Regions from separate parts of the Saccharopolyspora sp. NPDC003752 genome, predicted to be linked through region 2. Evidence: riboswitches for the same ligand, from Rfam matches in the RefSeq annotation. Region 2 holds a riboswitch; each other region holds the start of a gene.
What was found. Region 2 has a riboswitch for S-adenosylmethionine ahead of ACWEV3_RS29800 (methionine ABC transporter ATP-binding protein). Riboswitches for the same ligand answer to the same signal wherever they lie in the genome.
Positions count from the first base shown of each region.

Region 1 (9,767 bases), on a different contig from region 2:
CGTGATCACCCCGAAGCTGGCGAAGTGTCGGCGGGGATGTCCGGCGACCTGGAAAGTGCCGTTGCCCACGGCTCGACCCGGGTGCGTGTCGGAACCGCGCTGCTCGGTGGGCGGCGGTTAACCTCGCCATAGCCGTGAACAGGGGGGTCGAAGGCCGGCCGCCTCGTGCTCGGTGCTAAGGAGTCGCAGAGGAAGGGCATGCCGATGAGCGCTTTGCACAAGTTGAAGGCCTACTTCGGCATGGTCCCGGCCGACGAGGTGGACGACTACGACGACGAGCCCGGCTATCGCGATCGGTACTCCGACGCCGATCGCGATGCCTATGACGGCCCGTCGGATCGGGTCGGCGCGCGTCGCCGGGTCGGCACCCGCGGCGGCTACCAGGCAGAGGCCGAGGCGGAAGCGGACAGCTTCGTCGAGGAGTACCGCGAGCCTGCGGCGCGTCCCCGGCGGCAGTGGACACCGGACGCGCCGATTCGCAGCGTGACACCGGCCGACCCGCCGCGGGAGTCCGTCTCCCGGCTGCGGGCGGTCACCGACACGGGCACCCAGTTCAACTTGAGCAAGATCACAACGCTGCACCCGCGCAGCTACAGCGAGGCCCGCACGATCGGCGAGCAGTACCGGGACGGCACGCCGGTGATCATGAACCTGACCGAGATGGAGGAGGCCGACGCCAAGCGCCTGGTCGACTTCGCCGCAGGTCTGGCGTTCGCGCTGCGGGGCTCGATCGAGAAGGTCACGAACCGCGTGTTCTTGCTCTCACCGCCGAACGTGGACGTCGCGGCGGAGGACAAGCGGCGGCTGGCCGAGGGTGCCTTTTTCAACTACGGGTGAGTGGTGGCACAGTTGAAGCGTGAACCCGGTGCAGATCGTCCTGTTTTACGTTCTGTTCTTCTTCTGGCTGCTGCTCACGGCCCGTATCGTGATCGAACTCGTTCGAGTGTTCGCTCGCGATTGGCGGCCCGTCGGAGGGGTTGCAATCGCGTTGGAGAGCATCTACACAGTGACCGACCCACCCGTAAAGTTGGTGCGTCGGGTGATTCCGACGGTCCGGATCGGCGGCGTCGGACTGGACCTATCGATTATGGTGCTGCTGCTGGTCGTGTTCATACTGATGCGACTGGTGCAGCCCGGGTGACGGGGAACCCGGGCTACCCGCAGCCGAGGAGTGCGTGAGGTGATCTTGTGGGCCTGACCCCCGCCGACGTGCATAACGTCGCGTTTAGCAAACCTCCGATCGGTAAGCGGGGCTACAACGAGGACGAGGTGGACGCATTCCTCGACCTGGTTGAAGCCGAGCTTGCCCGGCTGGTGGAGGAGAACAACGACCTGCGCAGCCAGGTGGAGCAGCTGGAGTCCCAGCTGCAGACCGCGCAGGTCGACTTGGACGACGCGCGCAGCCAGGCCGCGTCGGTTCCCTCGACCCCGGCCGCCCCACCGGAGGAACCGCGCCGGCTTACCCCGGTCCCGGCGCCGACCGCCGCCGAGCAGACGTCCCCGGGCGGTGACCACCACGTGCAGGCCGCCAAGGTGCTGGGCCTCGCACAGGAGATGGCCGACCGGCTGACCGGTGAGGCCAAGGCCGAGGCCGACGGCATGTTGTCCGAGGCGCGGACGAAGTCCGAGCAGCTGCTGTCCGAAGCGCGCTCGAAGTCCGACAGCATGGTCAACGAGTCCCGGACCCGTGCCGAGACGATGCTCAACGACGCCCGCACGCGGGCCGAGACGCTGGAGCGGCAAGCCCGCGACAAGGCGGCGAGCCTGGAGCGCGACGCGCAGCGCAAGCACGCCGAGGTGATGGGCAACATCACGTCGGAGAAGAACGCCCTCGAGAAGAAGATCGAGACCCTGCGCACGTTCGAGCGCGAGTACCGCACTCGACTGCAGACCTACCTGGAGTCGCAGCTTCGCGAACTGCAGGACCGGGGCTCGGCCGCGCCCGCCGACAGCAGCGGCAGCCGGTCGTCCGGTCAGCAGGCCAGCTACAGCTTCGGGGCGCGCGCAGCCGAAGCAGGCTGAGCGAGTTCGTCCGCATCGGCGGCGACGGGCTGAACCGCCCGTCGCCGCTGACGTGCATCGGGGGCGTTCGGCGAGGGGCGTGAGGTCGCGTGCTGTTGGTCGTGCTGCTGCTGGTCCTGGTGGCCGGTGGTGTTCTGGCCGGGGCGGTCGCCGCGGGCGAACCGGATCTGGCGTGGCTGTCGGTGCTGATCAGCGTCGTCGGCGTGGCGCTGCTGGTCGCCGATCGGCGGCGGCGCCGGGCCGGGCCGCGCGAGCGGCCGGCGGCGGAGCCCGCGCCGGTAGACGGCAAGGAGCCGGGCGAGGAGCGCAGCAACGCCGCGGAAGCGGCGGATCCGGGCGCCGAGGTGCTGGTGCTCGATGAACGGCCGCGCTACCACGTGCGCACCTGCGAGTGGATCGGTGATCGGAAGACGATCGCGTTGCCGCTGCGCGAGGCCAGGGAGCTCGGCTTCACGCCGTGCGCCCGCTGCGCGCCGAACGCGACGCTGGCCGCCGAGGTCCGCCGCGCGTAGCAGTTTCAATTGAACCTCCGCCCTCCCCGGGGCTCGGGGACGGTTCCGGGTGAAACCGCGCACCGGTGAAAACCGCTGGCGGGCGCCCGGTACCCTGGACTGACCAGGCAATGATCCGGCCATCACCGGGGAGCCTCCGGAAGAACGGGTGCCCGGCCTGGGCGCCTCAGTAGAACCGGACGGGTCCAGCCCGTCACAGCTGGCAACGAGTGGTCGTCGGCGTCGTTCGGCGGCAAGCGGGGTGGTACCGCGGATCTCGTGCGGGCATGCGCGCGAGGTGTCGTCCCCGCGTGGGCACCGGAGTTTCGGTGACCGTGCGGCGGAAACGACACACCGCGAGGAGCACAACCGCGATGGCTTATCCCAAGGTTCAGTTCGGCGACGCCGGTGAGCGCGGCGTGGCAGCCCAGCCCGTGTTCCCCGAGATCGAGCGCCAGGTGCTGGATTTCTGGGCCGACGACAAGACCTTCCGGGCCTCGGTGCAGGCCCGCGAGGCCGGCGCCAACGGCGCCAACGAGTTCGTCTTCTACGACGGGCCGCCGTTCGCCAACGGGCTGCCGCACTACGGGCACCTGCTGACCGGCTACGTCAAGGACGTGGTGCCGCGCTACCAGACCATGCGCGGCCGCCGGGTGGAGCGCCGGTTCGGCTGGGACTGCCACGGGCTGCCCGCCGAGGTGGAGGCGGAGAAGCAGCTCGGCATCACGTCGAAGTCCGAGATCGAGCAGATGGGCGTCGCCGCGTTCAACGACGCGTGCCGGGCCTCGGTGCTGCGCTACACCGCCGAGTGGGAGGACTACGTCACCCGGCAGGCCCGGTGGGTGGACTTCGACAACGACTACAAGACGCTCGACCTGGACTACATGGAAAGCGTCATGTGGGCCTTCAAGACCCTGTGGGACAAGGGTCTGGTCTACGAGGGCTTCCGGGTGCTCTGGTACTGCTGGCGGTGCGAGACGCCGCTGTCCAACACCGAGACCAAGATGGACGACGTCTACCGCCAGCGACAGGACCCGGCGGTGACCGTGGGCCTGCGGCTCAACGCGCCGGGCAAGGCCTTCGACGGCGCGCTGGCCCTGGTGTGGACGACGACCCCGTGGACCATGCCGTCGAACTTCGCAGCGGCCGTGCACCCGGACGTGGACTACGTGCTGGTCGCGCCGCCCAACGCCACCGAGCGCTACGTGCTGGCCGAGGCGCGGCTCGGCGCGTACGCGCGGGAGCTCGGCGAGGACGTGGCCGAGCACGTGGTGGAGCGGGTCAAGGGGGCCGACCTGCTCGGTGTCCGCTACACACCGCCGTTCGACTTCTTCGTCGGCAACCGCAATGCCCACCAGGTGCTGCCCGGGGAGTTCGTCACCACCGAGGACGGCACCGGAATCGTGCACATCGCGCCGTTCGGTGAGGACGACAAGGCCGTCACCGATGCGGCGGATGTCGAGCTGGCGGTCCCGGTCGACGCCCACGGCAAGTTCACCGCCGAGGCTCCGCCTTACGAGGGCCAGCACATCTTCGACGCCAACAAGCAGATCATCCGCGATCTCAAGGACGCCGGGCTCCTGCTGCGGCACGAGACCTACGACCACCCGTACCCGCACTGCTGGCGCTGCGACAACCCGCTCATCCAGCGTCCGGTGTCCTCCTGGTTCGTGGCGGTCAGCCAGTTCAAGGACCGGATGGTCGAGCTGAACCGGCAGATCAACTGGGTGCCGGGGCACATCCGGGACGGCCAGTTCGGCAAGTGGCTGGAGAACGCCCGCGACTGGAACATCTCCCGCAACCGGTACTGGGGTTCGCCGATCCCGGTGTGGGTCTCCGACGACCCGGCCTACCCGCGCACCGACGTCTACGGCTCGCTGGACGAGCTGGAGCGCGACTTCGGGGTGCGGCCGGCGAACCTGCACCGCCCGGAGATCGACGACCTGACCCGGCCGAACCCGGACGACCCGACCGGGAAGTCGACGATGCGCCGGGTGCCGGAGGTGCTGGACTGCTGGTTCGAATCCGGCTCGATGCCGTTCGCCCAGGTGCACTACCCGTTCGAGAACTCGGAGTGGTTCGAGCACCACTACCCGGGCGACTTCATCGTCGAGTACAACGGCCAGACCCGCGGCTGGTTCTACCTGCTGCACGTGCTGGCGACGGCGCTGTTCGACCGGCCGGCGTTCACCAACGTGCTGGCGCACGGCATCGTGCTGGGCGACGACGGCCTGAAGATGTCGAAGTCCAAGCGCAACTACCCGGACGTCAACGAGGTCTTCGACCGCGACGGCTCCGACGCGATGCGCTGGTTCCTGATGGCCAGCCCGATCCTGCGCGGCGGCGACCTGGTGGTCACCGAGCGCGGCATCCGGGACGCGGTGCGCCAGGCGGTGCTGCCGCTGTGGAACTCCTGGTACTTCCTGGCGCTGTACGCAAACGCCGAGGGCGTCTCCGGCGAGTCCAAGGTGGACAGCGAGCACGTGCTGGACCGGTACGTCCTGGCCAAGACGCACGAGCTGGTCGGCGACGTGCAGTCCGCGATGGACTCGTTCGACCTCGCGGGTGCCTGCTCGGAGGTGCGGGACTTCCTGGAGGTGCTGACCAACTGGTACGTGCGCCGGTCCCGCGACCGCTTCTGGGCGGGTGACCGGGACGCGATCAACACGCTGCACACCGTGCTGGAGGTGACCTGCCGGGTGGTGGCGCCGATGCTGCCGCTGACCGCGGAGGCGGTCTGGCGCGGGCTGACCGGCGGTCGCTCGGTGCACCTGGCGGACTGGCCGCTGGTCGACGAGCTGCCCGCGGACGCCGCGCTGGTGACCGCGATGGACGAGGTGCGCCAGGTGTGCTCGTCGGTGTCGAGGCTGCGCAAGTCCAACAACCTCCGGGTGCGGTTGCCGCTGGCCAAGCTCGTGGTCGCCACCCCGGACGCGGAGGCGCTGCGGCCCTTCGCGGACCTGATCCGCGACGAGGTCAACGTCAAGGACCTGGAGCTGAGCACCGACGTCGCCGCGCACGGTCACTTCGAGATCGCGGTGAACGCGCGGGCCGCCGGTCCGCGGCTGGGCCGCGACGTGCAGAAGGTGATCAAGGCGGTGAAGTCGGGCGAGTGGCAGCGTACCGGCGGCACCGTGGTCGCGGCGGGCATCGAGCTGCAGGAGAACGAGTTCGACGAGCGGCTGGTCTCCACCGACCCCGGCGCGGCCTCGGCGCTGCCCGGCGGCAAGGGCCTGGTGGTGCTGGACACCGAGGTGACCCCGGGGCTGGCGGCCGAGGGCCTGGCCCGCGACGTGGTCCGCGTCGTCCAGCAGGCCCGCAAGGAGGCGGACTTCCAGGTCTCCGACCGGATCGCGGTGGCGATCTCGGCCCCGGCCGAGGTCCTGTCGGCCGTCGCCGAGCACCGCGAGTTCATCGCCGCCGAAACGCTGGCGAACGCGGTCGAGTCCGGCGACGTGGCGGACGGTTTCACCGGTACCGTCGGTGACGGCACCGAGATCAAGATCGGTGTCACCAAGGCCTGATCCCGCGAGGTCGAGGGCGCTTTCCACCGGATTTCCCGGCGGGAAGCGCCCTTCGCGCTTCCCGGGGTCGGTGTGACCAAGGCCGCTCCCACGATCCGGGATCACTGTTGTCCGGCGCCGCGGCGGTTTCCTAAGGTCCGTAGTCGAAGGTCATGAGCGCCAGCGTCAAGCCCCGGCTTGCTGGCCGGCAACCCTCCAACCGCGGTGGGGTGCCCCGGGTGAGGACCTGGCCGGTCGTGCAGGGCGATCCGGCAAGCGCGGACCCCTCCTGGGCGGGTCCGATGAGGCCCCCGAGGAGGCCGTCATGTCTTCTGCCGTCATCGACATCCCGAAGCAGTCCGATGTGGACTACCGGATCCCCGCTGTCGTCGGCCGCTCGCTGCAGGTCCCGCTGGTCACCGGCGAGCACATCGGATACGCGAACCTCGATCACGGGGCGAGCGCGCCTTGTCTGGAGCCGGTGCAGTCGGCAGTGGACGAGCTGCTGCCCTGGTACGCGAGCGTGCACCGCGGCGCCGGGTTCGCCTCCCAGGTGTGCACCCGGGTATACGAGGGCGCCCGGGACAAGCTCCGGACCTTCGTCGGCGCCCGGCGAACCGACTCGGTGATCTTCACCCGCAACACCACCGATGCCCTGAACCTGCTGGGGCGGGCGCTGCCGCGCGGCACCTCCGTCGTCGTCTTCGACACCGAGCACCACGCCGCGCTGCTGCCCTGGTCGGGTCCGCGGGTGCGCCGCCTGCCCGCGCCGGAGACCCCGGCGGACGCGGTCGCCGCGCTCGACGCCGCGCTGGCCGAATGCCCGGAGGGGCCGCGGCTGGCGGTGATCACGGGCGCCTCCAACGTCACCGGCGAGGTGTGGCCGGTCGCCGAGCTCGCGAAGGCAGCGCGGCGGCGCGGGGCGCGCACCGTGCTGGACGCCGCGCAGCTCGCGCCGCACCGGCCGGTGCGGATCGGCGAGCTCGATGTCGACTACGTCGCGATCTCCGGGCACAAGCTCTACGCCCCGTTCGGCGCGGGCGCGCTGATCGGCCGCGCGGACTGGCTCAACGCCGCCGAGCCGTACCTGGCGGGCGGCGGCGCGACCCGGCTGGTGCAGGAGCGGTCGGTCAGCTGGACGACCGGGCCGGAGCGGCACGAGGCCGGTTCGCCGAACACCGTCGGCGTGCACGCGCTGGCCAAGGCCTGCGAGACCCTCGCGGCCAACTGGCCGGACGTCGTCGAGCACGAGGAGACGCTGCTGCGCCGGCTGCGGGCCGGGCTGCGCGGCGTGCCAGGGCTGCGCGAGCTGCGGTTGTTCGACGCCGATCACGACCGGGTCGGCGTGGTGAGCTTCACCATCGACGGTCAGGACCCCGGCCTGCTGGCCGCGGCGCTTTCCGCGGAGCACGGCATCGGCGTCCGCGACGGCTTGTTCTGCGCGCACGTGGCCACGCGGCGGCTGCTCTCGCGGGCGGGCTCGGACGCCGACCGCGCGGTGCGCGTCAGCGTCGGGCTGGGCACGACGGCGGAGCACATCGACCGCCTGGTGAACGCGCTGCGGCGGCTGGTGGCAGTGGGTCCGGTCTGGCGCTACGAGCAGGTCGACGGCCGCTGGGTGCCGGTCAACGACCCGCGCCCGCTGCCGGACTTCCTCGGCTGACCGGGACCCGGCTCTGCCTGCCCGTGAGCGTTTTGGGGCGTTCTGGCACCCCAATGCGCTCACGGTACTTGACCAGTGGAAACGGGGCCTCGTGGGCGAAGCGGGACGCAGGGGTGCCGGCCTCGGGGTGACGGTGTGTTCAAGGGCGCATCGCGGGGAGTGGTCCTGCCGGACCGCGTGCGGGCGGGTTCAGGGACAATGGCTGGCGTGAGCACCGAGCAGTCCTCCCCGAGGGAGTCCTCAGCAGAGCAGGCGGGCACCGAGCCGACCCCCGCGGAACAGGCACCCGAGACGCAGGCCGAGGCGGTGGAGCCGCCCAAGCGCGCCTCCGGGAAGCTGCTCGGGTTGCTGGGCGGGGTCGCCGTGGTGGCCCTGGCCATCGACATCCTCACCAAGGTCGCCGTGGTCGCCAACCTGGAGGGCGAGCAGCCGGTCGAGTTGTTCGGCGGCCTGCTCTACCTCGACGTGCTGCGCAACCCCGGTGCCGCGTTCTCGCTGGCCACCGGCATGACCTGGCTGCTCGCGCTGCTCGCCATCGCGGTCGTCGGCGTGATCATCTGGCTGGCGCCGAAGCTGCGCTCGCCGGGCTGGGCGGTGGGGCTCGGCCTGGTGCTCGGCGGTGCCTGCGGCAACCTGGTCGACCGGATCTTCCGAGCCCCCGGACCGCTGCAGGGGCACGTGGTGGACTTCCTGTCGGTGTTCGCGCCGGGCGGCGCGGTGTGGCCGGTGTTCAACGTCGCCGACTCCTGCATCGTCTGCGGCGGCATCCTGGTCGTGCTGATGTCGCTGCTGGGCCGCGACTACGACGGCACGGTGCACCGCAAGAAGAAGGCAGCGCAGTCGTGAGCGATCTTCGGACGCTGCCGGTTCCCGACGGGCTGGACGGCATGAGGGTCGACGCGGGCCTGTCGAAGCTGCTCGGCCTGTCCCGCAGCGCCGTCGCCTCGCTGGCCGAGTCCGGTGACGTGCTGGTCGACGGCAACCCGGCGGGCAAGTCGGACCGGCTGGTCGCCGGGGCCTGGCTGGAGGTGACGCTGCCGCCGGCGCAGCAGCCGCTGCAGGTCGTCGCGGTGCCGGTGGACGGGCTCAGGATCCTGCACCAGGACGACGACATCGTCGTGGTCGACAAGCCGATCGGCGTCGCCGTGCACCCGAGCCCGGGCTGGGAGGGGCCGACCGTGGTCGGCGGGCTCGCCGCCGCGGGCGTGCGCATCGCGACCTCCGGAGCCTCGGAGCGGCAGGGCGTCGTGCACCGCCTGGACGCGGGCACCACGGGTGTGATGGTCGTTGCCAAGAGCGAGCACGCGTACTCGGTGCTCAAGCGCGCGTTCAAGGAACGCACCGTGGACAAGCGGTACCACGCGGTGGTGCAGGGGCATCCGGACCCGAGCCGCGGCACCATCGACGCGCCGATCGACCGGCACCCGCGCCACGACTACAAGTTCGCGGTCGTCACCGGCGGCAAGCCCAGCGTCACCCACTACGAGACGGTGGAGGCGTTCCGCGCGGCGTCGCTGGTGGACGTGAAGCTGGAAACCGGGCGCACGCACCAGATCCGGGTGCACTTCGCGGCGATCAAGCACCCCTGCGTCGGCGACCTGACCTACGGCGCGGACCCGGTGCTGGCCCGACGACTCGCCATTACCCGGCAGTGGCTGCACGCGCGCAGCCTCTCCTTCGAGCACCCGTCCGGCGGCTGGGTCACGTTCGAAAGCGACTACCCCGCCGACCTGCAGCACGCGCTGGACGAGCTCCGCGGTCAGGACGGCTGAGCCGGGTACGGTGGCGGACAAGCCTGTGAACGAGCAAGGGGGCTTGATGGCACAGTCGAGGTCGTTCGACGGGTCGGATGCACCGACGCCACCCAGCGGCATGCCGGTGTTCGACGCCGGAGCCGACGCGGACACGCCGCCGGCCGGTTTCACCAGCCTCGGCGACGTGATCAGCGCGGAGGACGTGGGGAAGGCGGCGCCGTCGGTGCTCGGCGCGCCGGAACCGAACCAGGCGGGGGGCGAAGCGGGGGACTGGCCGACGCTGGAGTACCGCAGCCGCACCAAGCCGGAACGCCCCAAGCGCAACAACCCGCTG
Region 1 is NZ_JBSGJZ010000015.1:140,123-149,889, forward strand. It holds gene ACWEV3_RS21200 (YggS family pyridoxal phosphate-dependent enzyme) at 1-132, shown strand, start outside; gene ACWEV3_RS21205 (cell division protein SepF) at 205-837, shown strand; gene ACWEV3_RS21210 (YggT family protein) at 857-1,141, shown strand; gene wag31 (DivIVA-like cell division protein Wag31) at 1,189-2,022, shown strand; gene ACWEV3_RS21220 (hypothetical protein) at 2,112-2,534, shown strand; gene ileS (isoleucine--tRNA ligase) at 2,888-6,037, shown strand; SAM riboswitch class IV at 6,186-6,301, shown strand; gene ACWEV3_RS21230 (aminotransferase class V-fold PLP-dependent enzyme) at 6,342-7,679, shown strand; gene lspA (signal peptidase II) at 7,878-8,525, shown strand; gene ACWEV3_RS21240 (RluA family pseudouridine synthase) at 8,567-9,451, shown strand; gene ACWEV3_RS21245 (hypothetical protein) at 9,498-9,767, shown strand, end outside.
Region 1: another riboswitch for S-adenosylmethionine. It lies ahead of ACWEV3_RS21230 (aminotransferase class V-fold PLP-dependent enzyme); the one in region 2 lies ahead of ACWEV3_RS29800 (methionine ABC transporter ATP-binding protein).

Region 2 (9,767 bases):
GGAGAGCACTCTTAGAGCGTACGTGTAGAGGAAACCCCGCCGCCGACTTCCCTGCGTATAAGAGCCTATCCAGCCCACCTTTCGGAGCGGTGCGGGTAGCGGAACCTCAGACGCCGCCTGGACTCCGGGATCCCCGACACACGTATGCCCAATACGACGCGTCGGGGCTGTCCTCGCCAAGAACCCCGTCGGGGTGGGCACAGCCTGAGAACCCGCGGCGGTGCTAGTTGCGTGCGTGGGCTAAGCGGCTCCGCCGCTTCAAGAACAAAGCGGAAAATGCGGTGAAGGGCGCTTCCCGGCGATCAACTCGCCGGGAAGCGCCCTCCAGCGCGGATGCTGCGATCAGGCCGCCGGGATGACCGCGACGCCGCCGTACTTCTGGTTGATGAAGTCCTTGACCTGCTGGGACCGCAGCAGCTCGGCGAGCTTCTGGATCCGCGGGTCCTTCTCCAGCGCCGGGCTGGTCACCAGGCCGTTGGCGTACGGGTTGTTCTCCGGGCTCTCCACGAGGACCGGGTTCTGCAGGTTCGCCTTGATCGCGTAGTTGCCGTTGACCACCGCGGCGGCGGCGTCGTCCACCGAGCGCGGCAGCTGGTCCGGCGACAGGTCCTTGAACTTGATGTTCTTGGGGTTCTCCGCGATCGCCGACTCCAACCGGGTGCCCACCGCGGCGTCCGGCTTGAGCTTGATCAGGCCGCCCTGCTCCAGCAGCTTCAGGCTGCGGAACTGGTTCGCCGGGTCGTTGGACAGCGTGACCGTCGCGCCGTCCTGGACCTCCTGCAGCGACTTGACCTTGTTGGAGTACACCGCGAGCGGCTCCAGGTGCACGGCCTGGATCCAGACGAAGTCGCCGCCGCGCTGCTTGCGGTACTCGTCCAGGTAGGGCTGGTGCTGGAAGTAGTTCGCCTCCAGCTCGCCGTGCGCGACGGCCTCGTTCGGCCGGTTGTAGTCGTCGAACTTGACGATCTCGATGTCGAGCCCGGCCTGCTTCGCCAGGTTGTCCTTGACGTACTGCAGGATCTCGCCGTGCGGCGTCGGGCTGACCGCGACCCGCAGCGGGGCGTTCGGGTCCGAGGAGGCCTGGCCGCCGCCACCTCCGCACGCGGCCAGCACCACGCCGGCCGCGGCCACCAGGGCGGCAAAACGCAAACGCATCAGAGTTCGTCCTTTCTGGACAGTGGTTGGGAGGTCGTCCCAAGCAGGAAGAGGTTCGGGTGGGCGTCGCCCACGAGGTCAGCTCGTCGCGGTCCGGCGCCGGTCGACGAGCTTCGCGGTCCGGTCGGTGATCAGCTGCATCGCGAAGGCCAGCACGCCGAGCACGACCACCGATCCCCACAGGATCCGGTCGTCGTAGCCCTGGTAGCCGTCCTGGATCGCGGTCGTGCCCAGCCCGCCGCCGCCGATCGCGCCGGCCATCGCGGCATAGCCGACCAGCGCCACGGCGGTGACGCCGACCGCGCCGACCAGCGCGGCCCGCGCCTCGCCGAGCAGCACCGTCCACACGATCCGCAGCTTGCTCGATCCGGTCGTGATCGCAGCCTCGACCACGGTGAAGCTGACCTCGCGCAACGCGTTCTGCGTCAGCCGCGCGAAGAACGGGATGGCGCCGATGGTCAGCGGCACGATCACCGCGGTGCTGCCGATCGACGTGCCGATCAGCAGCCGGGTGAACGACGCCAGCACCACCAGCAGAACGACGAACGGCACCGAACGCACCACGTCGACGACCACGCCGAGCACCCGGTACAGCACGGGCTTCGGGTTCAGGCCGACCGGCGAGGTCAGGTGCAGCAGCACCCCGAGCGGCAGGCCTCCCAGCACCGCCAGCAGGGTCGACACCAACACCATGTAGAGCGTGTCGATCGTCGCTTCACCAAGAATTCCAAGGACCTCCGACCAGGGGGTCACATCACTCACGCAGCAGCTCCGTCAACGCACACCGGGGCGCGTCGCACATGCGCGTCCCGCTCGACCATCCACTTCAGGGCCGCCTCGGCTCGCTCGCCGGTCAGGCCCACCTTGAACTTCGCCACGGGCGTGTCACCCAGCCTGGTCAACCCGCCGCCCAGGATCGCGAGCTCGACCCCGAACCGGCCGGCGGCCTCCGGCAGCAACGCGCCGACCGCGGCGAAACCGACCAGCACGACCTCGGCGACGACGTCGTGCCGGCCGCCGGGCCGCAGCGAATCGCCCTGGTCGGTGCCGGGCAGCAGCGTGTCGCCCACCCGGCTGCCGGGCTCGGCGACGAGGTCGATGACCTTGCCGTGCTCGACCACCCGGCCGTCCTCCAGCACCGCGACGTCGTCGGCGATCTTGCGCACCACGGCCATGTCGTGGGTGACCACCAGCACGGTGACGCCCAGTTCGGCGCGGGCGCGGTCCAGCACCGTGAGCACCGAGTCGGTGGTGCTCGGGTCGAGCGCCGAGGTCGGCTCGTCGGCCAGCAGCACCGACGGCTTGGCGGCCAGCGCACGCGCCACCGCGATCCGCTGGCGCTGCCCGCCGGAGAGCTGGTCGGGGTAGACGGAGGCCTTATCGGTCAGGCCCACGAGGTCCAGCAGCTCGCCGACGCGGGTGCGCCGCTGCGGGCCGCTGACACCGGCCGCTTCCAGCGGCAACGCGACGTTGCCCGCGGCGGTGCGCTGGCGCAGCAGCGAATCGCCTTGCGGCACAACGCCGATCTGGCGACGCGCCGCGCGAAGCGCCTTGCCGCCGAGGGAAACGAGGTCGGTGCCGTCGACGCGGATGGCGCCGCCGTCCGGCTTCTCCAGCAGCGCGATGCACCGGGCCAGGGTCGACTTGCCGGCCCCGCTCGGACCGACCACCCCGCACACCGCACCGGCCGAAACCTCCATCGACACGCCGTCGAGGGCGCGGACGGTTCCGTTGTTGTGCTGGAAGGACTTGGTCAGGTTCTCAACTGTGATCACGATCGGCTCCACATCAGCTCGCGACGGCCGCGCGCACGACAGGGCGGCAGGCCAAGGAACTTCGGAAAGGGAGGAAGAGCTGGGTCACATCTCGCGACGACAGGCGGTGGTGGTGCGACGCCCGTGGTCGATGACGCGACGCTGCGTCAGCAGCCTCCGGATGTGGTTCTGCCGGGATCGGGCCAGCTGAGCTCGGGTCTGACCCGCAGGCGGGCTGGCTAACAGCGCGTTGGAATCCACAACAACTCCATCGGTCCTGGCGTTAGCACCTGCCCATCGGGTGGTTGCTGCGGCGTCGCGGAGCCAGGTCTCTCGGCCGCTCGGGATGGATTTCCCGAATAGTAGAACCCACTGGCGGATTCCAGCGCAAGTTGATAGTCGTCACTTTCCGAAATCGTCTGTCAAATCACACACCCGGACGAGCGGGAATTTTCCTGGCGCGCCAGGTGTTCTCAGTGACTCCGAGTAGTGGATCGACCTCGGTTGGCAAGCGCCCGGACGGGTGGTTCAGCGACCGCTCTCGGTAGCCGCGGCCTCCGCGATGCGCGCGAAGTCGGCGATCTCCAACTGCTCACCGCGAATCGACGGATCCACCCCGGCGGCCCGGAGGACTTCCTCCGCGCGCGCCGCGGACCCGGCCCAGCCGGACAGCGCGGCGCGCAACGTCTTGCGCCGCTGGGCGAACGCCGCGTCCACCACCCGGAAGACCTCCGCGCGCGGCGCGGTCGACGGCGGTTCGACGCGCTCGAACGACACCAGCCCGGAGTCCACATTGGGCACCGGCCAGAACACCTTGCGCGGCACCGGACCCGCGCGCCGCACGTCGGCGTACCACGCGGCCTTGGCGCTGGGCACGCCGTAGACCCGGCTGCCCGGCTTGGCGGCCATCCGGTCGGCGACCTCGGACTGCACCATGACCAGGCCGTGCCGCAGGCTCGGCAGTTCGGCCAGCAGGTGCAGCACCACCGGCACGGCGACGTTGTACGGCAGGTTCGCGACCAGCGCGGTCGGCGGCGCCGGGAAGTCCGCGGCGGTCACCCGCAGGGCGTCGGCCTCGATCACGGTGAGCCGGTCGGCCAGCGCCGGGGCGAACTCGGCGGCGGTGCGCGGCAGCCGCGCCGCGAGCACCGGATCGATCTCGACGGCCGTCACGGCACCGGCGGCCGGGAGCAGGGCGAGCGTCAGGGAGCCCAGGCCGGGGCCGACCTCCAGCACGACGTCGTCCGCCGTGACCGACGCCGAGGCCACGATGCGGCGCACCGTGTTCGGGTCGTGCACGAAGTTCTGGCCGAGCTTCTTCGTCGGGCGGATGTCGAGCTCCTCGGCCAACCGGCGCACGTCGGCCGGGCCGAGCAGAGTCGCCTGCTGGTCGTCCACACGGAAAAACTACCCGCGCCCCGAAGCCACCGTCCCCGCACCCCGACCAGCAGAACCACGAAGGGCACCTACCACCGGACCATCCGGCGAGAGGCGCCCTTCATTTCGCGCAACGCACATGATCGACACCCGGACGAAGCCGCTTCGACCATCCGCTCGACCGCGAGCGCGACGCCCAGTCCGCGTGATCGAAAGCCGCCGCAAGCGGCGTAGCCGCTTAGCCCACGCACGCAACTAGCACCGCTGCGGGTTCTCAGACGTCGTCTGGCGAGGACAGCCCCGACGCGTCGTATTGGACATACGTGTGTCGGGGATCCCGGAGTCCAGGCGGCGTCTGAGGTTCCGCCACCCGCACCGTCACGCAAAATGCGTCTGGAATACCGCTTGTCAGCTGAGGCCCAGCTTGGAGGAGCAGCCCGGCCAGGCTCCGTAGCCGCCGCCGCGGGCCGCGCGGACCTTCTCCGCGACCGCGATCTGCTGCTCGCGGCTCGCCTGGTGCGGGTACGGCGCGTACTGGTCGCCGCCGTAGGCGTCCCAGGTGGACTTGTTGAACTGCAGGCCGCCGTAGTAGCCGTTGCCGCTGTTGATCGCCCAGTTGCCGCCGGCCTCGCACTGCGCCAGCTTGTCCCAGACCCCGCTGTTCGGCGGCTGCTTCCCGCCGACGCGCACGACCTTGGGCTGCGCTTCCTTGGTGATCTTCTCGCCGACGGCTTCCCGGCCGATCTCGTCGCCGTTGCGCGTGGTGACCCGGGTGAACACGATCTTCTCGCCGGGCACGCCGGGGAACTCGACCCGCTCCTCGCCCTTGAACATCGTGTTGTCGACGATCTCCTGCACCGGGGGCGCGACCGGCATCGTCACGTTGATGACCATGCTGCCGGTGCGGTCGATGCGGATCTCGGCGCCGGTGACCAGCCGCTGGTCGCCGCCGGGCGTGATCGTGTCCTCGGGGCCGAGTTCGAGCTTCTGCTCCTTGACCAGCTCGTCGATGTTGACGGCGGTCGTGGTCAGCTGCCGCGGCTCGTTGCCACCGTCGATGACGGTGATGTTCTTGCTGGTCTTGACGACCAGGTCCAGGCCCTGCTCGGGCACGGCCATGGTGCGGTCGGCGGAAAGCCACGCCCCGTCGGCCTGCACGCCGAGCTGGCGCAGCGCCTGGTCCACCGTGACCGAGCGGACCCATTCCTCGCGCGGCTCGCCGTCGACGGTCAGCTTCAGCAGCCGACCGCGGTCGAGGGTGATGGTGTCGCCGTGGCTGACCTTGGCCTGCGGCGAGGGGCTCAGCGCGTCGTGCTGGCCGACGGCGATGCCCTCGTCCTCGAGCACGTCGGCGACGGTGCCCTCGTAGGTGCTGACGGTGCGCTCGTGCCCGTCGACCTCGACGGTCACCGACTTGTCCATCGCGGCGGCCGCGCCGCCGGTGCCGGTGAGGGTGAGCAGCACGCCGGCCACCGCGCCCTTGAGGAAGCGCCGCTTCCAGGTGGCGATCGCGTCGACGACCTCCTGCGGCGGGGTGTCGTCCTCCTCCGCCTCCGGCAACGCGTCCGGGATGACCAGCGGCGGCAGCACCGTGGTCTCGGCGTTGATCAGCCGGATGACCTCGTCGACGTCGATCTCGGCGGTCGCGAGCATGTCCGCGGCGTCCGGGCCGAGAACGTCGTAGATGTCCGCCGGGGTGATCTCGAGCGAGCCCGGCGGGAAGCTCGGGTGGTCCTCGGCCGGGTACCGCTGCGGCTCCGGGCGGTCCAGGAGTCCGACTGCGGTGTGCTGCTCGGCCTGGACCGGGGTGAACCAGTCCGTCGCAGGCTCGAAGGATTCGGCCCAGTAGCCGTCGTCCGACCGGTAGGCATGGCCGGGATAGCTGGGCTCGCCGCGTCCGTTCACAGGGTCGTTACCTCCCGAAGGCGGAAGTCGCGCTCGCGTGATGCGGAGCGGAGGTGGCGTCGGGCGAGACCCATGTCGTCGCTCAACTCCCTCGCTCCTCGCGTGCACACAACCTTCGTGCTTCGTGTCTGTATCCGACTCCCGCAGCCAAGCGCCGTCCTAGCCGACCGAGGCTCCGTTGCCCACGGCCCGCTTCCCCGACGTACACCGGCGAGACTTACGGGCGTTCCCCATGACTGGTTGTCATCGGTTACGAGGCCGAGACTCTAGCGTGATCAATGCAGCCAGCCAAGGACCCCGATCGGGCTTGTGATCTGCGTTACACTGATTTGCCGAGCAACCGAGCACGATCAGTAAGCGAGATCGCCCGCATTTGGTCCGTTCGGGGGTACCGTCGCCGCCCCGTTAACTGGGCGACCAGGCTCTTGGGTGACATATCACACGCCCCCGACACCTGCGGTTTCCATGACCGGCACGCGGTTTCCGGGCCGGGAACCGGACCCGGCCCGAGCACTCAACGCGCTCGGGCCGGGCCTCCCTCCCCTCACCCGAGGGATCTGTGCCCCGCAGCGAGTTGATCACCTCATCGCGGCAGGCCCAGCTTCCGCGCGCACGCGGGCCAGGCTCCGAAGCCGCCGCGCGCCACGCGCAGCGCCTCCGCGATGACGATCTGCTGCTCCCGCGACGCCCGGTGCGGGAACTTGTGGAACCGGTTGCCACCGTGCGCGGCCCAGGTCCGGCGGTTGAACTGCAGGCCGCCGTAGTAGCCGTTGCCGGTGTTGGCGGCCCAGTTGCCGCCCGATTCGCACTTCGCGAGCCGGTCCCAGACGCCCGCCCGCGCGGCTGGCGGCGCGCTCGGAGACGCCGCCGCCATCGGCGCCGCACCGCAGACCACGATGCTCGCCACTACCGTCGCCTTCGCGAACAAACCGAACTTCATCGCAATCCTGACTGCCGTGCCTCCGGGTAGGAGGTTCTCCGCCCAGCGGGGCGGAATTTCGGGGTGCTGGCCCCCATCCCGGCTTCCGAAGTGGACGGTAGGGACGACGTAGCGGACTGCAAGCGGGCGCGATTCGGCGCGCAATAGCAAAGAACTGCGAGTGAAAGGAATACGGGTGGGGTTACGCCTGATCGAGCCGGAACACTCGCTCGGCCGTGGCGGTGGTCGCCACCACGAGTTCTTCAAGCGTCATTCCACGGAGTTCGGCAAGATCCTGAAGGGTGTAATTGACGCAGTACGGCTCGTTCGGGCGTCCGCGGAACGGGTGCGGGGTCAGGAACGGGGCGTCCGTCTCCACCACGAACTGGTCCAGCGGCACCAGCTGCGCGGCCTCCCGGAGCGCCTTGGCGTTGGCGTTGCGGAAGGTCGCGGTCCCGGCGAAGGACAGCACGTAGCCGGCGTCCACGCAGGACCGGGCGAACTCGGCGTCCCCGGAGAAGCAGTGGAACACCACGGTTTCGGGGGCGCCCTCTTCTGCCAGGATCCGCAGGATGTCCTGGTGCGCCTCGCGGTCGTGGATCATCAGCGGCTTGCCGACGCGCTTGGCCAGGTCGATGTGCCAGCGGAAGGCCTCCTGCTGCGGCTCCGGCGGCGAGTAGTCCCAGTAGTAGTCGAGCCCGGTCTCGCCGACCGCGACCACCCGGGGGTGCGCGACGAGCCGCTCCAGCACCTGCCGGTCGGCGTCGTCGAAGTCCTTCGTCCGGGTGGGGTGCAGCGCCACCGCCGCGAACACCCGGTCGTCCCAAGTGGACGCCTCGACGGCCCACTCGGCGGAGGAGATGTCGTCGGCGACGGTCACCACCCGACCGACCCCGGCGGCCTGCGCGCGGTCCACCATGGCGCGCACCTCGTCGGGCGTCTTCGCGCCGCAAGCGTCGAGATGGGTGTGCGCGTCGACCGCGGGCGCGGGCAGCGCCTCCGGCACCGGCGGCAGCTCCCGCTTCCGGTCCCGCTTGCTCATCGCACCTCTCCAACGCAGGCAGCACTCGGGTGGGTCGACCAACGAGGGGTGGGGCACCGACGGACTCCGTCATGGGTGCCCCAACCCTCGGGTGATCAGCTTTCGATCGGGGCCCATTCCGGGCCGGTCTCGCCGAGCTTCGGGTCCAGCTTGGCGAACAGCGGCGTCGGCTTCTGCAGCGGCCGGCCGACCTCGATCTCGGTGGACCGCCATGCCGCCTGCTCGCCGGCGTAGTCGCCCATCAGCACCGGGTACTCGATGCTCGGGTCGTCCAGGTCGGTCACCTCGCGGATCTCCGGCTGGGCCGACCAGACCCCGGTGCCGCCGAGCAGCTCGTGCACCTTCTGCGCCGAGTGCGGCAGGAACGGGGTGAGCAGCGTGTTGGCGTCGGAAACCACCTGAAGCGCCGTGTGCAGCACGGCGTCCCGCCGGTCCGGGTCCTCCTTGAGCTTCCACGGCTCCTGGTCGGACAGGTACTTGTTCGCCGCCGACACGACCCGCATGGCCTCCTGCGAGGCGGCCTTGAAGCGGGACCGCTGCAGGTGCCCGCCGACGGTGTCGAAGGCGTTGCGGGACAACGCCTTCAGCTCCTCGTCGGCGGCCTGGGGCGCGGTCGGCGCGGGCACCGCGCCGTTGTTCTTCGCGGCCATCGAGATGGACCGGTTGACCAGGTTGCCCCACTCGTTGGCCAGCTCGAAGTTGGTGCGCCGGACGAACTCGTCCCAGGTGAAGTCGGTGTCCTGGTTCTCCGGCCCCGCGACCGAGATGAAGTACCGCAGGGTGTCCGGGCCGAACTCGCGCAGGAAGTCCCGCACGTAGATCACCGTGCCGCGGGAGGTGGAGAACTTCGACCCGCTCATGGTGAGGAACTCGCTGGAGACGATCTCGTCCGGCAGGTTCAGCTCGCCGTACGGGCCGACCTCGCCACCGCGGTCGCCCTGGCCGTTGTGGCCCATCAGCAGCGTCGGCCAGATCTGGGCGTGGAAGGTGATGTTGTCCTTGCCCATGAAGTAGTAGCCCTGGGCTGCCGGATCGGTCCACCACTGCTTCCAGGCGTCCGCGTCACCGGTCCGGCGGGCCCACTCGACGCTGGCCGACAGGTAGCCGATCACCGCGTCGAACCAGACGTAGAACCGCTTCATCGGCTGGTCGCGCCAGCCGTCCAGCGGGATCGGCACGCCCCAGTCCAGGTCCCGGCTGATCGCCCGGGGCCGCATGTCGTCGACCAGGTTCTGGGCGAACTTGAGGACGTTGGGCCGCCAGCCGGTGCGCGTGGACAGCCACTTGCCCAGCGACTCGGTGAACGCGGGCAGGTCCAGGAACAGGTGCTCGGTCTCGACGAACTCCGGCTTCTCGCCGTTGATCCGGGACACCGGGTTGATCAGGTCGGCCGGGTCGAGCTGGTTGCCGCAGTTGTCGCACTGGTCGCCGCGCGCGCCGTCGTAGCCGCAGATGGGGCAGGTGCCCTCGATGTAGCGATCGGGCAGCGTGCGGCCGGTGGACGGGCTGATCGCGCCGGTGGTGGTCTTCGGCAGCACGTAGCCGTTGCGGTACAGCGCGAGGAAGATCTGCTGGACGACCTCGTAGTGGTTGCCCGTGGTGGTGCGGGTGAACA
Region 2 is NZ_JBSGJZ010000028.1:15,164-24,930, forward strand. It holds gene ACWEV3_RS29790 (MetQ/NlpA family ABC transporter substrate-binding protein) at 343-1,155, opposite strand; gene ACWEV3_RS29795 (ABC transporter permease subunit) at 1,234-1,917, opposite strand; gene ACWEV3_RS29800 (methionine ABC transporter ATP-binding protein) at 1,914-2,930, opposite strand; SAM riboswitch class I at 3,175-3,262, opposite strand; gene rsmA (16S rRNA (adenine(1518)-N(6)/adenine(1519)-N(6))-dimethyltransferase RsmA) at 3,438-4,307, opposite strand; gene ACWEV3_RS29810 (transglycosylase family protein) at 4,695-6,191, opposite strand; gene ACWEV3_RS29815 (transglycosylase family protein) at 6,775-7,131, opposite strand; gene ACWEV3_RS29820 (TatD family hydrolase) at 7,313-8,152, opposite strand; gene metG (methionine--tRNA ligase) at 8,248-9,767, opposite strand, start outside.

Region 3 (9,767 bases), on a different contig from region 2:
GCGGCGCACGTCGTCACGGCTCCGCTGATCGCGGCGCTCTCCGGCGAGGTCAGCCTGGTGGCGGTGCCGGCGAACATGCTGGCCGGGCCCGTCGTCGCACCGGCGACGGTGTTCGGCGTCCTGGCCACCGTGGTGGCGCCGGTATCGGCCTGGTCGGCCGGCGTGTTCGGCCGGCTGGCGGCGCCGGAGCTGGAGTGGATCATCCTGGTCGCCGAGCGGGCGGCGGCGGTTCCCGGCGCGGCGTTCGACTGGCCTTCGGGCGCCGTCGGCGGGACCGCGCTCGCGGTGATCGCGGCGGTCGGGCTGATCGCCTTGCGCGGCAAGCGGATTCGCCTGGTTGTCGCGGTGGGGCTGCTGCTCTTGGTGCTGGTCGTGGTGCCGGTGCGCACCGTGCTGCCCGGCTGGCCGGTGCCGGGCTGGAGCATGGTCGCCTGCGATGTCGGCCAGGGCGACGGGCTGGTGCTGGCCACCGGTCGCCCGGACGAGGCGGTGGTGGTCGACGCCGGGCCGGATCCGCAACGGGCCGCGGAATGCCTGCGGCGGCTCGGGATCCGCCGGATCCCGCTGGCGGTGCTCACCCACCTGCACGCCGATCACGTGAGCGGGCTCGCCGCGCTGATGGGGAAGATCCCCGTCGACGCGGTCGCGATCGGACCGCTGCGGCAGCCGGCGTGGGCGATGGACGACGTCGAGAGGGATGCCCGCGCGCACCGGGTTCCGGTCGTGCCGCTGTTGTCCGGGCAGCGCGCGGTCTGGCCGGGGCTCGTCCTGGACGTGCTCGGCCCGGACCCGGTGCTGGCCCGCACACAGTCGGCCGACGACGCCAACGACGCGTCGATCGTGCTGCTGGCGACCACCCCGGCCGGCCGGGTTCTGCTCACCGGCGACGTCGAACTGCCCGGGCAGGGGCGGCTGGTGTCCTCCGGTGCGGATCTCCGGGCCGATGTGCTCAAGGTCCCGCACCACGGATCCCGTTACACCACACCGCGTTTCCTGCAAGCAGTGCGCCCGAGGCTGGCCGTGATCAGCGTCGGCGCCGGCAACACCTACGGGCACCCCAGCCCGTTCATCGTCGACAACCTCACCCGTGCGGGCACGAAAGTGCTGCGCACCGACCAGGAAGGAGATATCGCGATCCTGCCCGGCCCGCATGGCCCCCGCTACGCAGCCCGGGGCGACCCGCTGCGCGCAGGCGAGTCGTAGGACGAGGCGACCCGAGCGTCCGCAGTCGTCCCTTGTGGACGAAAGCGCGGCGCCACCGCCGTGCGGTGACGCCACGCCCTCGAACCAGGTCGTCAGGTCGGCTCAGAGGCCGAGCGCCTGGTTGACCGCTTCGGTGGTCGGCGCGACGGTGGCCTTCGGGCCGATCTGGTCCTGCACCGCGTCCAGGGTCTTCAGGCCGTCACCGGTGATCAGCAGCACGGTCTCGGCGTCGGGGTCGATCTTGCCCGCCTCGATGAGCTTCTTCGCCGTGGCCACGGTGACCCCACCGGCCGTCTCGGCGAAGATGCCCTCGGTGCGCGCCAGCAGCCGGATGCCGTCGCGGACCTCGTCGTCGGTGACGTCCTCGATGGCGCCGCCGGTCTTGCGCACGATGTCGAGCACGTAGGGGCCGTCGGCGGGAGCGCCGATGGCCAGCGACCGGGCGATGGTGTCCGGCCGCACCGGCTGGACCACGTCGTGGCCGTTCTTGTACGCCGTCGACACCGGGGAGCAGCCGGTGGCCTGCGCACCGAAGATCCGCACCGGGCTCGGCTCCACCAGGCCGACCTGGCCGAGCTCGTTGAATCCCTTGTAGACCTTGGTCAGCTGCGAGCCGGAGGCGATCGGCACCACGATCTGCTCGGGGATGCGCCAGCCGAGCTGCTCGGCGACCTCGAAGGCCAGGGTCTTCGAGCCTTCGGAGTAGTAGGGCCGGACGTTGACGTTGACGAACGCCCAGTCCTCGTGCTCGGCGGCGAGCTCGGTGGCCAGCCGGTTCACGTCGTCGTAGTTGCCGTCGACGGCCAGCAGCGAACCGTCGTAGACCGCGCTCATCAGGATCTTGGCGCGCTCCAGGGTCTTGGGCACCAGCACCACCGAGTCCCAGCCGGCGCGGGCCGCGGCTGCGGCCACCGCGTTGGCGAGGTTGCCGGTGGAGGGGCAGGCCAGCACCTTGAAGCCGAATTCGCGGGCGGCGGCCAGCGCCACCGCGACGACGCGGTCCTTGAAGGAGTGGGTCGGGTTGCCGGTGTCGTCCTTGATCCAGATCCGCTTGACGCCCAACGCCTTCGCGAGGTTGTCGGCCCGGATCAGCCGGGTACAGCCCGGGTCGGTGTTCGGGTGCTCCTCGACGTTGGAGGGAACCGGGAGCAGCTGCTTGTAGCGCCAGATGGAACGCGGGCCGGCCTCGATGTCCTCGCGGCGGATCCGGCCGAAGTCGTACGCGACCTCGAGCGGGGAGAAGTCTTCCAAGGAGACGAATTCCGGGGCCAGCGGCTGCCGGTGGCCCTCTTCCTTGGACACCAGTTCGACGGCATTGCCCAGGTCGTAGGTCTTCTTCGCCGAATTCTGGGCATGGGCAGCAGCGGTCATCGCGAGGTCCTCTCCTCATCTGTCCCGCGGACGGGTCGGAATTGGCACCGCTTTCGTCAGAGACCTCGCGGGTGAAATCACGATTCGCTGACGAACGGTTGCCGGGGCTTCATCGGGCCGTTCCCTCTGCCCCTCTGGATGAGCTATTCGGTTGTGCTGGCAACGCTAGTGGACCGCGCCGGGTTCTGGCCAGCACGATCCAGATGGCGGGACAGTCGCGGGTGCGTGCGACGATGCGTGCATGAGCGCACCGGCCGTGGTCCCCGATCCGCTGCATCTGGTTATCGGCGACGAAGAACTGCTGGTGGAACGCGCGCTGTGGGCGGCCGTCGGAGCGGCCCGCGCCGTGGACCCGGAGGCCGAGCTGCGCCGGGTGAAGGTGAGTGAACTCACTCCTCCGGAGCTGGCGGAGCTGCTCAGCCCTTCGTTGTTCGCCGAGGGCCGGGTGCTGGCCGTGGAGTCCGCGCAGGACGCGGGCAAGGAGATCGCCGAAGCGCTGCTGACGTACGCCCGGCAGCCGGCGGACGGCGTCACGCTCGTCGTCGTGCACACCGGCGGCGGCCGGTCGAAGCACGCCAAGGAACTGCCCAATGCGCTGCGCAAACTCGGCGCGCGCGTCACCGAGTGCAACAAGATCACCAAGCCCGCGGAGCGGGAGGCGTTCGTCCGCGACGAGGTGCGCCGGGCCGGCGGGAAGACCGATGCGGCCGGTGTGGTCGCGCTGATCGAATCGGTCGGTTCGGACCTGCGCGAGCTGTCGGCCGCGGCGACGCAGCTGGTCGCCGACACCGGCGGCAAGGTCGACGAGACGGCGGTGCGCCGCTACCACCGCGGGCGCGCGGAGGTGACCGGGTTCGCGGTCGCGGAGAAGGCGGTGACCGGTGATCGGGCGGCGGCGCTGGAGGCCTTGCGGTGGGCCGTGCAGCTCGGCGTTCCGCACGTGCTGATCGCCGATGCCCTCGCCGATTCGGTGCGCACCATCGGCCGGGTCGCCGCAGCGGGCGGCCGGAACGATCCGTTCCGGCTGGCGGGCGAGCTCGGCATGCCCGCGTGGAAGGTGAAGAAGGCGCTGGCGCAGTCCCGCGGCTGGAACGCATCGAGCCTCGCGCAAGCGCTGCAGGCGGTCGCGGAGGTCAACGCCGGGGTCAAGGGCATGGCCGCCGACGCCACCTACGCCCTGGAGCGGACCGTCCTCCGGCTCGTGGAGCTCCGCAACCAGCGTTCGTGACCCGCGCTTTCCCGTGAATGCAAACGGCCCCCTCCCCGTGCGGGAAGGGGGCCGGAAGCTCGGCCTCAGCTCAGAGCTGGTTGGCGCGCTGCGCCAGCGCGGACTTCTTGTTCGCGGCCTGGTTCTTGTGGATGACGCCCTTGCTGGCGGCCTTGTCCAGCGCGCGGCTGGCGGCCTGCTGCAGCTCGATGGCCTTGTCCTTCTCGCCGGCGTCAGCGGCCTCGCGGAACTTGCGGATGGCGGTCTTGACCGCGGACTTCACGGCCTTGTTCCGCTGCCGGGCCAGCTCGTTGGTCTTGATCCGCTTCATCTGGGACTTGATGTTGGCCACTGTGGCGCCTCTTCTCAGTCTGTTGAATCGATCGTGCCGCGCTGTTGTCGGCGCTGCCCCCAGGGCAGATTTCCTCCACGGCGGAATGCCGCACGGCACGGTCGTCCATGTTAACAGCGGCCACCTGCGCCGATGGTGGCGGGCGGGACCGGGCGACGGCGGTCACATCGGCTCGGATCCCGCGCCTGCGGACCATAGGGTCACTCTTCGTGCTCGATGCGTTGAACTGGCCCGGATTCGCGGAACTTTCCCTGGCCGGGCTGTTGTTCCTCTGCTGCGCCGCGTTCCTGGCCGGGGCGGTCGACGCCATCGTGGGCGGTGGCGGCCTGATCCAGCTGCCCGCGATGCTGCTGCTCCTGCCCGGCGGCGAGGTGATCTACTCGCTGGCCACCAACAAGGTGGCGGCGATCGCCGGGACAGCGGCCGCCGCCCGGACGTATGCGAAGCGGACGCCGATCGACTGGCAGGCCGCGCTGTCGATGGCGATCGTCGCGCTGCTCGGGTCGCTGGGCGGAGCCGTCCTGGCCGATGCGCTTCCGTCGCAGGTCCTCAACGTCATCGTGCTGGTCGCGTTGGCGGTCGTCGGCATCTACACCTGGCGCAAGCCCGAGCTGGGTTCGTCCGATGCGCCGCGCTTCGAGCGGCGTGCGCAGCTGCTCGTGATGCTCGCCGGCGGCGCCCTGATCGGCTTCTGGGACGGCATCGCGGGGCCCGGTACCGGCTCGTTCCTGGTGTTCCTGCTCGTCGGCCTGGTCGGTTTCGCGTTCGTCACTGCATCGGCGACGGCGAAGGTCGTCAACGTCGCCACGAACATCGGCGCGCTCGCGTTCTTCATCCCGGCGGGCAAGGTGCTGTGGGGCTTGGCGCTGGTGATGGCCGCGAGCAACATGGCGGGCAGCGTCCTCGGCGCGATGGTCGCCGCGAAGCGCGGATCCGGTTTCGTGCGGCGGGTTTTCCTGACGGTGGTCGTCGGGCTCGTCATCAGCCTCGGCTGGAAGCTCGCCGCGGGCGTGTAGACGCGGGAATCGGACGGAGTAACATCAACGTCTGGTTGTGCCTAGGGTTCCGCTCCCGCTCCGCTGCAGGTCACCACAACTAGGAGCGCGGGGGACCGGTCCGAGCGGCACCGGCGATCGCGGAAGGAGTGCGGTCGCACATCTGACGGGACAAAAGCCTGGAGGAACCCGGATGCCGCGCGCCCGCGTGGCACGGAGAGGGTTCCCATGGGCCTGGCCGCCGTTCTCCTCGTCGTCACCGCCGCGTTCGCGCACGCGGGGTGGAACTTCTTCGCCAAGCGCGCCGGGTCGGCCGGTGCCGGGTTCGTGTGGCTGACTGCGACGTGCAGCGCCGTGCTGTACCTGCCGGTGGCGGCGGGATCGCTGCTCTGGACTGGGATGCCCGTGCTGGGCGACTGGCTGCTGGGCGTGCTGGTCAGTGCGGTCGTGCACCTGGCGTACTTCCTGCTGCTGCAGCGCGGCTACGCGGTCGGCGACATGTCGGTGGTGTACCCGCTGGCCCGCGGCACTGGCCCGATGCTGGCGATGATCATCGCGGTGGTGGTCCTGGGGGAGCGCCCGGGCTGGCTCGGGGTGCTCGGCGGGCTGCTGGTGGTCGCCGGGGTGTTCGTGATCGGCCTGTCCGACGGGGTACCGCGTTCCGGCGCGAGCCTGGCGGGCGTCGGTTTCGGCCTGCTGACCGGCTCGCTGATCGCGATCTACACGGTGTGGGACGCGCACGCGGTGACGGGCCTGGCGCTTTCTCCGCTGGTGTTCGACTGGACGAGCAACTTCGCCCGCTCGGTGATGCTCAGCCCGTACGCGGCGACCCGGCGGACCCAGATCGCGCGCACGTGGCGGGAGCACCGCCGCGAGATCCTGGCGGTGGCGTTGCTGTCGCCGCTGGCGTACATCCTCGTCCTGTTCGCGATGCAGCTCGCCCCGGTGAGCCTGGTGGCCCCGGCCCGGGAGCTGAGCATCGTCCTAGCGGGCCTGCTGGCCTGGCGGCTCCTGGGCGAAGCCCAGCCGACGCGCCGGATGACGGGTGCCGTGGTGGTCCTGGCCGGGGTGGTGCTCCTCGGCATCGCCTGATGGCCCCGGTTGCTCGGCGGCCGCCGGTCCGCACGGGTAGAAACGGGGCATGGAGGTCTTGAACAGCCGATTGATCCTCCGGCCGCGGGATTGGCAGCGGTCGTTGCGGTTCTACCGCGATGTGCTCGGGCTGGCCGTCTCGCGGGAGTTCCCCGGTGGCACGGTTTTCTTCCTGGGGCAGGGTTTTCTGGAGATCTCCGGCACGGGCGGGCCGGGGCCGAGCCCGGATCAGGTGCTCTGGTTGCAGGTGCGGGACGTGCGGGCGGAGTTCGAGCGGCTCCGGGGCCGTGGCGTGACGGTCCTGGCGGAGCCGGCGCGGCAGCCGTGGGGCCTCGACGAGGGCTGGGTGGCCGATCCGGACGGGATGCGCATCGTGCTGGTCGAAATCCCGGCCGATCACCCGATCCGGACCGACGTCCGCGACCCTGCCCCGGAGTGATCGCCGGCACTCGTCGGCGGCCCTAGTCCGGCCGGATGGCCCGGGTTTGGGCCTGGGCGGTGCCGTGGTCCGGTTGCCAGGCCCAGGTCTGAACGTCGGCGAAGCCCGCCGCCTGGACGTCGGAGTGGAGGCCGGCCCGGCCGCCGGGCAGCCAGCGCTCGTGGGTCGACAGCAGCAGGACGCCGCCGGGCCGGAGCACGCGGTGCAGCTCGGCGAGCGCTGTGGCGCGATCCGGCCACAGCTGGACGTTGTTCACGCTCAGCACCACGTCGAACGCGGCGTCCGGCTGCCCGGTCGCTTCGGCGGTGCCGTCCTCGACGGCGACGTTGGGCAGCTCCGCGCACCGGCGGCAGGATGCCTGCCGCATGGGTGCCGACGGTTCGACCGCGACCACCCGCGCCGCACGCTCGCCTGCCGCTCGCAGCCCCACGCCGGGCCCGGGCCCGATCACCAGGACATCTTCCGCGCCGGTCAGCTTGGCCAACCGCACCACCTGGTGCTCGGCCGCCGCGTTGCCGCGCGCCATCAGCGCGCCGCCCGCGGCACCCAGCAGACCGCGCGGGTGACCGAACGCACGATCCAGGGCGAAACCGGCGAAATGACCCATAGGACCAGCTCAGCAGCCCGGAGCCGGTGCTCGCATCGGGGATGACCCGGAGTTGGACGCCGAGTACCAGGCGTGTCATGGGACGATGGGGTGAACCCCGCACCAGTCGACATCCGCGAGGAACACTGAGTGAGCAGTTTCGCCGACACCACGTTCACGCCCCCGGAGCGAATCCGGAACTTCTGCATCATCGCGCACATCGACCACGGCAAGTCGACGCTGGCCGACCGCATGCTGCAGCTGACCGGTGTGCTGGAGGAGCGCGCGTACCGGGCGCAGTACCTCGACCGGATGGACATCGAGCGGGAGCGCGGCATCACGATCAAGGCGCAGAACGTGCGCCTGCCGTGGACCTCCGACGGCGTCGACCACGTGCTGCACATGATCGACACCCCCGGTCACGTCGACTTCACCTACGAGGTCAGCCGGTCGCTGGCGGCCTGCGAGGGCGCGGTGCTGCTGGTCGACGCCGCGCAGGGCATCGAGGCGCAGACGCTGGCTAACCTGTACCTCGCGATGGAGCACGACCTGCAGATCATCCCCGTGCTCAACAAGATCGACCTGCCGGCCGCCGAGCCCGACAAGTACGCCGCCGAGCTGGCGCACATCATCGGCTGCGAGCCGGAGGACGTGCTGCGGGTGTCGGCCAAGACCGGTGAGGGCGTCGGGTCGGTGCTCGACGAGGTGGTGCGGCAGATCCCGGCGCCCAAGGGCGTCTCCGACGCGCCGCCGCGCGCGATGATCTTCGACTCGGTCTACGACACCTACCGCGGCGTGGTGACCTACATCCGGGTGGTCGACGGCAAGATCACCCCGCGGCAGCGGATCCGGATGATGTCCACCGGCGCGACCCACGAGCTGCTGGAAGTCGGCATCATCTCGCCGGAGCCGAAGCCGTCGGGGGGCCTCGGCGTCGGCGAGGTCGGCTACCTGATCACCGGGGTGAAGGACGTCCGCCAGTCCAAGGTCGGTGACACGATCACCGCCGAGCGCAAGGGCGCGGAGGAGCCGCTCAGCGGCTACCGCGAGCCGAAGCCGATGGTGTACTCCGGGCTCTACCCGGTGGACGGCACGGACTACCCGCTGCTGCGCGAGGCGCTGGACAAGCTGCAGCTCAACGACGCCGCCCTGACCTACGAGCCGGAGACCTCCGGGGCGCTGGGCTTCGGTTTCCGCTGCGGTTTCCTCGGTCTGCTCCACCTGGAGATCACCCGGGACCGGCTGGAGCGCGAGTTCAACCTGAACCTGATCTCCACGGCGCCGAACGTGGTCTACCACGTGGAGATGGAGGACGGGTCGGAGTTGGTGGTGACCAACCCGTCCGACTGGCCCGAGGGCAAGATCAAGGACGTCCTGGAGCCGGTCGCCAAGTGCACGATCATCGCGCCGTCGGAGTTCGTGGGCACGATCATGGAGCTGTGCCAGAGCCGGCGCGGGCAGCTCTCCGGGATGGACTACCTGTCGGAGAGCCGGGTCGAGCTGCGCTACTCGCTGCCGCTCGCGGAGATCGTGTTCGACTTCTTCGACCAGCTGAAGTCGCGGACCCGCGGTTATGCCTCGATGGACTACGAGGAGTCGGGTATGCAGGCGTCGAACCTGGTGAAGGTCGACATCCTGCTGCAGGGCGAGCCGGTGGACGCGTTCAGCGCGATCGTGCACCGCGACGCCGCCTACGCCTACGGCACGAAGATGGCCTCGAAGCTGCGCGAGCTGATCCCGCGGCAGCAGTTCGAGGTGCCGATCCAGGCGGCGATCGGGTCGCGGATCATCGCCCGCGAGACGATCCGCGCGATCCGCAAGGACGTGCTCGCCAAGTGCTACGGCGGTGACATCAGCCGGAAGCGCAAGCTGCTGGAGAAGCAGAAGGAAGGCAAGAAGCGGATGAAGACCATCGGCCGCGTCGAGGTCCCGCAGGAAGCCTTCGTGGCGGCGCTGTCCACCGACGAGGCCAAGGACGACAAGGCCAAGGGCAAGAAGTAGCTCAGGGCACCGCCAGCGGGCGGAGCGGGGCGAGGCGGCGGTCCGTTCGACGTCGGTTCCGCGCCGCAGCGTTCCGGCGAAACCGCGGTCGGCCATCACCCGGGTGGTGATGGCCTTGTCGTACGGCACGTCGATGAGGTTGGCGAAGTGCAGCCGGGTCGCGGTCGGCCAGCACCCATGTGCCGCGACCGAGGGGTGGTCCCGCGTTGCGATCGCAGCGGTTCGGCCCGCGCTCGCCGGATGAGACAGCCATCTTCCACGTCTGACTGCCACTGATACCGGCTGACCAGGAATGCTGCCGGGATCTTGCGATCCGGGACACATCCGCAATGCTGGGGTTCAGGTGTTCGCCCACTAGCATGCGGTGTGGAAAGCCTTGTGGGGTTGGTGTTTTCCGATGCTCCGCGCCCGGTTCGCTGGTACGGCGTCGAAATCGTGGGAGGTAGGGCGTGCAGATGTCGCGTGATCGGTTGCCGATTCCGGATCCCGAGCCGCCGTCCGCGACCGCGTTCGACGTGCGC
Region 3 is NZ_JBSGJZ010000001.1:397,114-406,880, reverse strand. It holds gene ACWEV3_RS01980 (ComEC/Rec2 family competence protein) at 1-1,203, shown strand, start outside; gene thrC (threonine synthase) at 1,306-2,574, opposite strand; SAM riboswitch class I at 2,587-2,719, opposite strand; gene holA (DNA polymerase III subunit delta) at 2,816-3,802, shown strand; gene rpsT (30S ribosomal protein S20) at 3,873-4,133, opposite strand; gene ACWEV3_RS01960 (TSUP family transporter) at 4,343-5,149, shown strand; gene ACWEV3_RS01955 (EamA family transporter) at 5,357-6,220, shown strand; gene ACWEV3_RS01950 (VOC family protein) at 6,270-6,659, shown strand; gene ACWEV3_RS01945 (class I SAM-dependent methyltransferase) at 6,682-7,266, opposite strand; gene lepA (translation elongation factor 4) at 7,396-9,246, shown strand; gene ACWEV3_RS01935 (arylsulfatase) at 9,702-9,767, shown strand, end outside.
Region 3: another riboswitch for S-adenosylmethionine. It lies ahead of thrC (threonine synthase); the one in region 2 lies ahead of ACWEV3_RS29800 (methionine ABC transporter ATP-binding protein).